2 regions of the Streptomyces sp. NPDC052236 genome follow, and region 2 is predicted to be linked to the other one. Evidence: riboswitches for the same ligand, from Rfam matches in the RefSeq annotation. Region 2 holds a riboswitch; the other holds the start of a gene.
The links. A riboswitch is a leader RNA that binds a small molecule or an ion and turns the genes downstream of it on or off. The one in region 2 is predicted to bind thiamine pyrophosphate.

Region 1 (5,661 bases), on a different contig from region 2:
GGCGACCCGCCCCTGATCTGGGTCTTCGGCCGTGAGTTGCTGTTCGACGGCATCCATCGGCCGAGCGGGGAGGGCGATGTGCGCATCGCGCCGATCGTGCCGAGCACGCCTACGTCGCCTGCCGGGCCCGAGGGGCTGCCCGATGTCGGCATCACGCTTCAGGTCGGCCGCGAACGGGCGCTGTTCAGGGCGAGCGCGGCGCCGCTGCTGGTGTTCCTCGACCGCACCGACGAGCTTGTGCCGCTGGGGCAGGAGAGCGCGTACGGTCGTTTCGACTCGCGTCTGGAGGAGGCGCTCGGGCGCATCCTGGCCGAGGAGAATGCCGGCTGAGCGCTACTTCTTGCGGCGGCGGCCTCTGCCTCGTACCGGCGACGGTGACGGTGACGGCGAGGGTGGCGATCCGGGCGACGCGGCAGACGCGGGCGACGGACCGGATGTTCCCAGCGTCGCCGCTGCAGGGGTTCCCGGGCGGTCCGCGGAGACCACCAGCGCCGCGAGCGCCGTCGTCACCGGCACCGAGGCGACCAGACCGATCGACCCGACCAGCGTCCGTACGATCTCCTCCGCCACCAGCTCGCTGTTGGCCACCGACCCCACACTGCTCTGCGCGATCGAGAACAGCAGCAGCAACGGCAAGGCCGCGCCCGCGTAAGCCAGTACGAGGGTATTGACGACGGACGCGATATGGTCGCGGCCGATCCGGATGGCGGCCCGGTAAAGCGCGCGCGGCCCCATGCTCGGGTCCGCCTGGTGCAGCTCCCAGACCGCCGAGGTCTGGGTCACCGTCACATCGTCGAGTACGCCGAGCGAGCCGATGATGACACCGGCCAGCAGCAGACCGCTCATGTCGATGTCCGGATACAGGCCGTGGATCAGGCCCGTGTTGTCGTCGGTGTTGCCGGTCAGGCTCGCCCAGCCGATGAAGAGCGAGCCGAGCAGCCCGATCAGCAGCAGTGAGATCAGCGTGCCGAGGACCGCGACCGAGGTGCGCGCGGTGATTCCATGGCAGGCGTAGAGCGCGATCAGCATGATGGCGCTTGCCCCGATCACCGCCACGACCAGCGGATTCGAGCCTTGCAGGATCGCGGGCAGGATGAACAGGGTCAGTACGGCGAAGGAGATGGCGAGCGCGACCAGCGCCATCAGGCCGCGCATTCGTCCCACCAGCACCACCGTCAGCGCGAAGATCCCGGCCAGCAGCGCCATGGGGAGCTTCCGGTTCACATCGGTCACGGAGTACTGGAGATCGCGGGGCGCATCGGGCGCGTACGCCACCACCACGCCCTGGCCCTCGCCCAGCTGCCGTGGCGCGTCCGGCTGGATGACCTCGGTGAAGGTACGGCCCTTCTCCTTGCCGCTGGTGACCTCGATGGTCGCCCTCTTGCAGCTGCCCTGCTGGGCGTTGACCGCCTCGCGGCCCTCGGGCGTGGACGTGTCGCCGGTCGGCGGGACCTGCGCCGCGTTGACGTCCTTGCAGTTGACCTTCTCGACCTTCACCACCTCGCCCTGCTCGGTCTGCCGGTCGAAACCGACACCGGTGCGCTCATGGCCGGGCGCGCCGCCCGGCCAGAGCACGAGAAGGCCCACGACGACCGCCGCGGCGAACGGAATCACCACGGCCGCGATGACCCTGCGAAGGTGCTGGGAGACGGGCGCGGCGGGCCCATGGCTGTGCGTATGGCCGTGCGGCTCGGGCGTCTGCTGCGATGAGGTCACCGACCGATCATCGCAAGAACGAGAGGGGCCCTCTGGTCAGCGCGCCAGAAATGACGCTAGCGTAATGGCACCTTTGCACACGCGGGAGCTCGGAGCACCGGGCTGAGAGGGCGCTGACCTCCGTACATACAGATGTACGTACGGAAGCCGCTGCGTCGACCGCCGAACCTGTTACCGGATAATGCCGGCGTAGGGAGTAGGTCTCATGACCGTATCGGACGCACGCACGCCTGCCCACGAACCGCTCGAAGAGCGCGAATTGGGTGAACCGGGTCAATCAGGCGAACCTGGTGGATCTGGAGCATCTGGCGGATCTGGCGGGAAGTCCATCGGCTGGCACAAGGGGTACGTCGAGGGCTCACGCCCCGACCTCCGGGTGCCGGTGCGACTGGTGCACCTCACCAACGGCAAGGACGTGACGCTGTACGACACGTCCGGCCCGTACACCGACCCCACCGTCGAGACCGATGTCCGCCGCGGCCTGCCGCCGCTGCGGGAGAACTGGGTCATCGGCCGCGGCGACACCGAGGAGTACGCGGGCCGCCCGGTCCGCCCCGAGGACGACGGGATCAAGCACACCTCGCCGCGCGGCGGGCTGCGCAATCTCGACGCGGTCTTCCCCGGCCGCCCGCGCCAGCCCCGCCGGGGGCGCGAGGGGCAGGCGGTGACGCAGCTCGCGTACGCCCGCCGGGGCGAGATCACCCCGGAGATGGAGTACGTCGCGATCCGCGAGAACGTCTCCCCCGAGGTCGTACGCGAGGAGATCGCGGCCGGGCGGGCCGTACTGCCCGCCAACGTCAACCACCCCGAGATCGAGCCGATGATCATCGGCAAGCGGTTCCTGGTGAAGGTCAATGCCAACATCGGCAACTCGGCGGTCACGTCCTCCATCGAGGAGGAGGTGGACAAGATGACCTGGGCCACCAAGTGGGGCGCGGACACGGTCATGGACCTCTCCACCGGCCGCAATATCCACACCACCCGCGAGTGGGTGCTGCGCAACTCCCCCGTGCCGATCGGCACCGTGCCGCTCTATCAGGCGCTGGAGAAGGTCGACGGCAGGGCCGAGGAGCTGACCTGGGACGTCTACAAGGACACGGTCATCGAACAGGCCGAGCAGGGCGTCGACTACATGACGGTCCACGCGGGTGTGCTGCTGCGGTACGTCCCGCTGACCGCCCGCCGCAAGACCGGCATCGTCTCGCGCGGCGGCTCGATCATGGCGGCCTGGTGCCTGGCGCACCACAAGGAGTCGTTCCTGTATGAGAACTTCGAGGAGCTGTGCGAGATCCTCGCCTCGTACGACGTGACGTACTCCCTCGGCGACGGCCTACGGCCGGGCTCGATCGCGGACGCCAACGACGAGGCGCAGTTCGCGGAGTTGCGCACGCTGGGGGAACTCAACACGATCGCCAAGCGTTTTCAGGTACAGACGATGATCGAAGGCCCCGGTCACGTCCCGATGCACAAGATCAAGGAGAACATCGACCTCCAGCAGGAAATCTGCGAGGAGGCCCCCTTCTATACGCTCGGCCCGCTCACCACGGACGTGGCCCCGGCGTATGACCACATCACCTCCGGCATCGGGGCGGCGATGATCGCCTGGTGGGGCACTGCGATGCTCTGCTACGTCACGCCCAAGGAGCACTTGGGCCTGCCCGACCGCGACGACGTGAAGACCGGCGTCATCACGTACAAGATCGCGGCGCATGCGGCGGACCTGGCCAAGGGGCATGCGGGCGCGCAGGACTGGGACGACGCGCTGTCAGACGCGCGATTTGAGTTCCGGTGGGAGGACCAGTTCAATCTGGCCCTCGACCCGGACACGGCACGGCAGTTCCACGACGAGACGCTCCCGGCCGAGCCGGCGAAGACCGCGCACTTCTGCTCGATGTGCGGTCCAAAATTCTGTTCGATGAAGATCTCGCAAGACATCCGGCGGCAGCACGGCGGCTCGCAGGAGGAGATCGAAGCGGGCATGGAGGAGAAGTCGAAGGAGTTCGCCGCGGCGGGAAACCGGGTCTATCTGCCAATCGCGGACTGAGTCCGGCTGACCGGACTGAGCCCGGCTGACCCGGACAGTCCCGGGCCGGTCGGCTCACTCCGGCTGGTGTTCGGGGCCGCCGAAGTCCGGGCTTGTGAAGTCCGGGCTGGTGAAGGTGGGTCGCTGGCCCGCCGTTGAGCCGTCGCTCGGGCTGGAGTAGTCCGGGCCGCTGTAGCCGATCTTCGGTATACGGCTCACATGGCGCGGCGGTGTGGTGGAGGACGGGTCGGCGCTGGGATCGGCCAGCGCCGCCCGCAGGAAGGGCAGCAGGCCACGCTCCAGTACCGCGTGGCGCCAGGCCTCCTTGGCCCGGGCCACCTCGTCCGGCTCGCCCCCGGCCTCCTCGGCAGGAACCTGGGTCGCGCCGTTGCGCAGGGCGGTGAGCAGCAGCCCGACCGCGGCGATCAGGATGCCGGCCGCCGTGACGGCACCGAAGAACCAGCCCGCGGTGAGCAGGGTCTCGGCGAAGGAGGGAGTGGGGTTGAGCAGCTTCAGGATGTAGCCGACCAGCAGAAAGATCGCCGCTGCCGTGCCCGCGAGCACCGGTGCCAGTACGGCGATGACGGCGGCGAAACCGGCGCCGTCATCGCCGCCGGCCTGGCCCACCGCGGGTGCCAGCACGGAATTGCGTACGGACGCGTCGGCTGTGGGTGCCCGTTGCTCCTCGCGGACCTTCACATAGTTCTCGTACTCGGCCGACGCGGCGCTGGTTATCAGAGCCGTCGCATTCAGGGCCATGGTGCGCAGTTGCGCGGAATTGAGGCGCTGTCCCACGGCGGCGAGATCCGGACGGTCATGGGCGTTGCGCAGCGCGTCATCGAGGATTCGCTCGTACTCGGCGCGATCCTCGGTCAGCAGGTGCGGAGCGCTGTTCATGTGCATCCCCCGATGCTCCGTAGGGCCAGGTTGCCCGCATTGACCGGGCGGTTGGGCAGAAACGGAGGAGAGCCTGCTACGGATAAGCCGATGGTAGAGCTGTTACAGCGCGGGGTGACAGGGGGTTTCCGGAAATCGCCTTCCCGGGATCGGCTCAGTCATGCAACGGCAGTTCGACCACAAGCAGTTTTCCGGCCATCGTCACACCGCCATCCATGGCGATGGCGAGCCCGTCGGCGTACACATGCGGGCCTTCGACGACCGGGCGCGCGCCGTCCTCGCCGTCCTCGGTGCCCACTTCGCCCAGCAAATACGGGATGGGGCTGTGGCCGTGCACGACGCGTCGGCCGCCATAGGCGGTGAGCAGTTCGCGTACGGCGTCGGACCCGGCTTCGTCGCGGAAGGCGAAGCGCCTGGTCAGTTTGCGGAAGAGGTCCCAGCATTCGTCGGCGTCATTACGGGTGACGATCTCGTGCACCGTGTCGTTGACGTCGTCGATGGTGGCGCCGTACTCCAGGTAGGCGGTCGTGTCGGAGTGCATCAGCAGATGCTCGTCCTCCTCGACCACCGCGTCGAGCCGCGCCATCCACTGGAGGTGGACCTCCTGCAGGCGGTCCATGTCGGTCTTCTGGCCGCCGTTGAGCAGCCAGGCGGCCTGGAAGGTGGCGGTGCCCGCACCGGAGTTGACCGGTGTGTCGCCGAACCGTTTGGCGCCGAGCAGCAGCAGTTCGTGGTTGCCCATCAGCGCCTTGCAGTAGCCGCCGGCGGCTGCGGCCTCGGCGGAGAGCCGCATGACGAGGTCGATGACGCCGATGCCGTCGGGGCCGCGGTCGGTGAAGTCGCCGAGGAACCAGAGGCGGGTGTTGCCCGCGGTCCAGTGGCCTTCGGCGTCGATGAGGCCCTGGGCGGTGAGCGCGGCGAGGAGCTCGTCGAGATAGCCGTGGACGTCGCCGACCACATAGAGCGGGCCGGGTCCCTCGGGCACGGGCGTCTCGGCGGGGTCGGCCCGCACTTGGACGGTGTCG
Region 2 (5,661 bases):
GAGCGCCGCCCGCGCCCCGAACCGTACGGTCACGCCCTCAAGCCGCAGCAAAGCCGGTCGCAGCGAAGCAGCCATCAGAACTCCCCCGAGGATCGGTCCACACGTACGCGTTCAAGCAGGAGCAGCGCCACCGCGCACACCACCATCAGAATCGTGGACAGCGCCATCGCCTGCCCGTAGTTGAGCTCGCCGGGTCGCCCGAGCAGCCGTGCCACCGCCACCGGCAGCGTCGGATTGTCCGGCCTGGCGATGAAGACGGTCGCCCCGAACTCGCCCAGCGACACGGCGAAGGCGAACCCCGCCGCGATCAGCAGCGCCCGCCGCACCAGCGGCAGATCCACCTCCCGCCACACCCGCCACGGCGACGCGCCGAGCACCGCCGCCGCCTCGCGCAGCCGTTCGTCCACCGCGCGCAGGACCGGCAGCATCGTGCGTACGACGAAGGGAACGCCGACCAGCGCCTGCGCGAGCGGCACCAGAATCCACGACGCCCGCAGGTCCAGCGGCGGCTCGTCGAGGGTGATCAGAAACCCGAAGCCGACGGTCACGGCGGACACCCCGAGCGGCAGCATGAGCAGCGCGTCGAAGCCGCGCACCAGCCGCCCGGCGCGCCGCGTCAGCGCCGCCGCCGCGAGCCCGCCGACGGCCAGCGCGATGGCGGTCGCGGCCAGCGCGTACTGGAGGGAGTTCCACACGGCGTCGATCGGCGGTACGAGGAACACGCCGCCGCTCGGATCGCTGGTCATCAGCGCCCGGTAGTAGCCGAAGCCATGGCCGCCGGGCGTGTCGAGAGACCGCTCGACCAGTACGGCGAGGGGCGCCAGGATCAGCAGGACAATGGTGGCCAGCACCCCGCCGAGCAGCGCCCACTGCCCCGCGCCGCGCGGCCGGTGCGCGGTCCGCGCCGGGTCCACCAGCTTCAGCGCGGTCTCCCGCCGCCGTACCGTCGCCGCGTGCACGGCGAGGATCGCGCCCACCGCGGCGAACTGCACCAGCGTCAGTACGGCCGCCGTGGGCAGGTCCAGCAGCTGTGCCGTCTGACGGTAGATCTCCACCTCCAGCGTCGCGTAGGTGGGTCCGCCGAGGATCTGTACGACGCCGAAGGAGGTGAAGGTGAAGAGGAACACCATGAGCGCGGCGGCGGCCACGGCGGGCGTGAGGGCGGGCAGCGTCACCCGCCGCCATGCCGCGAACCGCCCGGCGCCCAGCACCCGGGCAGCCTCCTCCTGGCGCGGGTCGAGCTGCGCCCACAGGCCGCCCACCGTGCGTACGACCACGGCGTAGTTGAAGAAGACGTGCGCGAGCAGGATCGCCCACACGGTGGTGTCCAGCCGCACGCCCCACGCCTGGTCGAGCAGCCCGCCGCGCCCGAGCAGCGCCAGGAACGCCGTGCCGACGACGACGGTGGGCAGCACGAACGGAACCGTCACCGCCGCCCGCAGGAGCCGCTTCCCGGGAAAGGCGAAGCGGGCGAAGACGTACGCACCGGGCAGCGCGATCAGCAGCGTGAGCCCGGTGGAGGCGAGCGCCTGCCAGGTGGTGAACCACAGCACCCGCAGAATGTCGGCGCGCCCGAGCACCTCACCGATCCGGCCGAACTGCCACACTCCGTCGATCCGCAGGCCACGGCCGACAATCGCGGCGACGGGATAGGCGAAGAAGACCGCGAAGAACGCGACGGGCCCGGCCATCAGCGCGAGCCGCGCCGCATTCCCGCGCAGCGAGGTGGTTACTTCAGTACGAGCGAGGACCACGACTGGACCCACTGCTCACGGTTCTTGGCGATCTCATCAGGAGCGACGGTCTCGGGCTTGTCGACCACCACGCCGTGCTTGGTGAACAGCTCGGGCAGCTTCGCGTCCTTGACCACCGGGTTCACGAACATCTTCAGCGGCATGTCCTCCTGGAACTTCGTGGAGACCAGGAAGTCCAGCAGCGCCTTGCCGCCCGCCTCGTTCTTGGCGCCCTTGAGCAGGCCGGCGAACTCGGTCTGCCGGAAGCAGGTGCCGGTCGCGACACCCGTGGGCGCCTCGGCCGGCTGTGGCTCGGCGTAGAGCACCTCGACGGGCGGGCTCGACGCGTACGAGACGACCAGGGGCCGGTCCCCCTTGGTCTTCTTGCCGCCCGCGGAGCCGGAGAACTCCTCGTTGTACGCCTGCTCCCAGCCGTCCACGACCTTGACGCCGTTGCCCTTCAGCTGCTTCCAGTAGTCCTGCCAGCCGTCGTCGCCGTACTTGCCGACCGAGCCGAGCAGGAAGCCGAGGCCGGGCGAGGAGGTCGCGGCGTTCTCCGTCACCAGAAGGTTCTTGTACGCGGGCTTCACCAGGTCCTCGAAGGACTGCGGCGGAGCCAGCTTCCGGTCGGCGAAGTACTTCTTGTCGTAGTTGACGCAGATGTCACCGGTGTCGACGGGCGTGACCCGGTGCTTGTCCTTGTCGAGCTGCGCCGCGTCGGCGACCCGGTCCAGGCCCTTGGCCTCGTACGGCGTGAACAGGCCGTTGTCGAGCGCCCGCGAGAGCAGGGTGTTGTCGACGCCGAAGAAGACATCGCCCTGCGGGGCGCCCTTGGTGAGGATCTCCTTGTTGAGAGCCGCGCCCGCGTCGCCGCTCTTGAGCACCTGGACGGTGTAGCCGGTCTGCCGGGTGAACTCCTTCAGTACGGCGGCGGAGGCGGCGAAGGAGTCGTGACTGACGAGCGTCACGGTCTTGGACGTGGGCTTGGCCTTGGAACCGGTGTCGGCGGAGTCCTCGGACTCCCCGCCGCAGGCGGCGAGCGTGGATATGCCCAGCGCGGCGGCGACGGCGGTGACCGCCAGCTTCTTGGTGGTGCTCACTGAAATTCCTCCTGGAGTGACCAGGAAGAGACGCGGCCCCGCTCACAGGAAGTGAGCAGGGCGCAACAGCTTGAGTGGTGACCGAACTTCCTACCCAGAATGACCTGGGCAAGGTTCAGAGGGTCTGCGACGGGTGTCGCACTCTCAGCGCTGTGGCGCTCCCCTGTCGGATTACATACAGACTTTCGTGCTCAGACTACCGCTGCTCGGTCGCGGCGAGCTGGCCGCATGCGCCGTCGATCTCCTGGCCACGGGTGTCGCGGACGGTGACCGGCACGCCGTGCGCGGCGATGGCCTCCACGAAGGCCTTCTCGTCCTCGGGGCGCGAGGCCGTCCACTTCGATCCCGGCGTCGGGTTGAGCGGGATGAGGTTGACGTGGACCCGCTTGCCCTTGAGCAGGCGGCCCAGCAGATCGCCGCGCCACGCCTGGTCGTTGATGTCGCGGATGAGCGCGTACTCGATGGAGATCCGGCGGCCGGACTTCGCCTCGTACTCCCAGGCGGCGTCCAGCACCTCCCGTACCTTCCACCGCGTGTTGACGGGGACGAGGGTGTCGCGCAGCTCGTCGTCGGGCGCGTGCAGCGAGACGGCGAGGCGGCACTTGAAGCCCTCGTCGGCGAAGCGGTGCATCGCGGGCACCAGACCGACGGTGGAGACGGTGATCCCGCGCTGCGTGATGCCGAGGCCGTCCGGCTCGGGGTCGGTCAGGCGGTGGATGGAGCCGACGACCCGCTTGTAGTTGGCGAGCGGCTCGCCCATCCCCATGAAGACGATGTTGGACAGGCGGGCGGGTCCTCCCGGGACCTCGCCGTCGCGCAGGGCGCGCATGCCGTCCACTATCTGGTGCACGATCTCGGCGGTGGAGAGATTGCGGTCGAGGCCGGCCTGTCCCGTGGCGCAGAAGGGGCAGTTCATTCCGCAGCCCGCCTGCGAGGAGATGCACATCGTCACCCGGTCCGGGTAGCGCATCAGCACGGACTCGACCAGTGTGCCGTCGTGCAGCCGCCACAGGGTCTTACGGGTGGTGTCGTCGTCGCAGGAGATGTGCCGCACGACGGTCATCAGGTCCGGCAGCAGCTCCGCGGCGAGCTTCTCGCGCGCGGCGGCGGGGATGTCGGTCCACTGCGCGGGGTCGTGGGCGTACCGCGCGAAGTAGTGCTGGGAGAGCTGCTTGGCGCGGAACGGCTTCTCACCGATCGCGGCGACGGCGTCCCTGCGCTCGGCGGGGGTGAGGTCGGCGAGGTGCCGTGGGGGCATCTTGGCTCCCCGGGGGGCGGCGAAAATCAGTTCTCCCGGGGCGGGGGCCATCAGCGGTAACTCCTCAGAAGCGGCAGAGCGGCAATCGGCAAGCGGCAAAGTGGCAATGCCGAAGCCAGGAGACCTGTTGGGGTCACCCCAGCAGGCGCGAAGCAGAAAAGGCCCGTCGCTCAGCGGCGACGAGCCCTTCCAGGGTAACCGCCTCCGGTCAGCCGCTGCCCACGAAGATCACCAGCAACAGCCACACCACGGGAGCGGTCGGCAGCAGCGAATCCAGCCGGTCCATGATGCCGCCGTGCCCCGGCAGCAGCGTGCCCATGTCCTTGATGCCGAGGTCGCGCTTGATCATCGACTCGCCCAGGTCGCCGAGCGTCGCGGTGGTCGCGACCGCGAAGCCCAGGATGAGGCCCTGCCACCACACGCCGTCGTCGATGACGAACTGCATGAACAGCGCGCCCCCGGCCATGGCGAACGCCACCGCGCCCGCCAGGCCCTCGCGGGTCTTCCCGGGGCTGATGCGCGGCGCGAGCTTGTGCGTGCCCAGCCGCCAGCCGACGGCGTACGCGCCGGTGTCGCTGACCACGGTGAGTACCAGGAACATGAGCACCCGCAGCGCACCGTCGTCCGCGGTGAGCATCATCACGACGAACGTCGCCAGGAAGGGCACGTAGAAGGCCGCGAAGACGCCCGCCGTGACGTCCCTCAGGTAGCCCTCGGGCGGTTCGGTCATCCGCCAGGCGAGCACCGCCAGCGCCGTGAGCGCCATGGCGACGAACGCGCCGTCCGCACCGCTCACATAACCGGCCACGACCATCGCCGCGCCGCCGATGGCGAGCGGCACCAGCGGCGCCTTGATCTGCTTGCGTTCTTCGAGGCGCGAGGTGAGTTCCCACAGGCCGACCATCACGGCGACCGCGACGACGCCGACGAACACGGCCTCGACGATGAAGAGGGACACGGCCAGCATCGCGCCGAGTCCGAGACCCACCCCTATGGCCGCCCGCAGATCACGGCCGGCCCGCTTCTTCTTCGGCGGCTCGGGTGCCGCCGGCGGCGGGGTGGGCATGGGCTCCTGCGGCATCTCGTCGCGGAACAGGGGGCCGCTCAGCCGAGCAGCCCCCCGGTCTCGGTCGTCACCGTCGGCACGGCCGTCGGCCGCTCTGCCCGCGGCCTCGCCGCCGGCGCCGGGAAAACCCGGCGCGGCGCCCGGCACGACGGACATGGGCCGAGTGTGCTGTATGTCCTGCTCATCATATGCCGGACCCGCCGGGGTGGCCCGCTGATCGGGAGGCAGCTGTTCCCCGACGTAACCGGCTCGCGGCGGGGCACCCCAGGAAGAGTCGTTCATCAGACCTCGAGCAGCTCGGCTTCCTTGTGCTTGAGCAGCTCGTCCACCTGCGCGGCGTATTTCGCGGTGGTGTCGTCGAGCTCCTTCTCGCCGCGGCGGCCCTCGTCCTCGCCGACCTCGCCGTCCTTGATCATCTTGTCGATGCTCTCCTTGGCCTTGCGGCGCACGGCGCGGATCGAGATCTTGGAGTCCTCGGCCTTGGTCTTGGCGACCTTGATGTAC

Region 1: linked by a shared signal. The riboswitch ahead of thiC (phosphomethylpyrimidine synthase ThiC) and the one ahead of ACIHCQ_RS12065 (thiamine ABC transporter substrate binding subunit) in region 2 are both predicted to bind thiamine pyrophosphate.

The regions. Positions count from the first base shown of each region.
Region 1 is NZ_JBIUBL010000001.1:635,030-640,690, forward strand. Features, by position in the region: gene ACIHCQ_RS03040 (SsgA family sporulation/cell division regulator) at 1-330, shown strand, start outside; gene ACIHCQ_RS03045 (YibE/F family protein) at 334-1,716, opposite strand; TPP riboswitch at 1,788-1,929, shown strand; gene thiC (phosphomethylpyrimidine synthase ThiC) at 1,922-3,760, shown strand; gene ACIHCQ_RS03055 (hypothetical protein) at 3,815-4,642, opposite strand; gene ACIHCQ_RS03060 (metallophosphoesterase) at 4,791-5,661, opposite strand, start outside.
Region 2 is NZ_JBIUBL010000005.1:332,963-338,623, reverse strand. Features, by position in the region: gene ACIHCQ_RS12075 (ABC transporter ATP-binding protein) at 1-75, opposite strand, end outside; gene ACIHCQ_RS12070 (ABC transporter permease) at 75-1,691, opposite strand; gene ACIHCQ_RS12065 (thiamine ABC transporter substrate binding subunit) at 1,730-2,833, opposite strand; TPP riboswitch at 2,903-3,008, opposite strand; gene rlmN (23S rRNA (adenine(2503)-C(2))-methyltransferase RlmN) at 3,030-4,142, opposite strand; gene ACIHCQ_RS12055 (phosphatidate cytidylyltransferase) at 4,300-5,439, opposite strand; gene frr (ribosome recycling factor) at 5,439-5,661, opposite strand, start outside.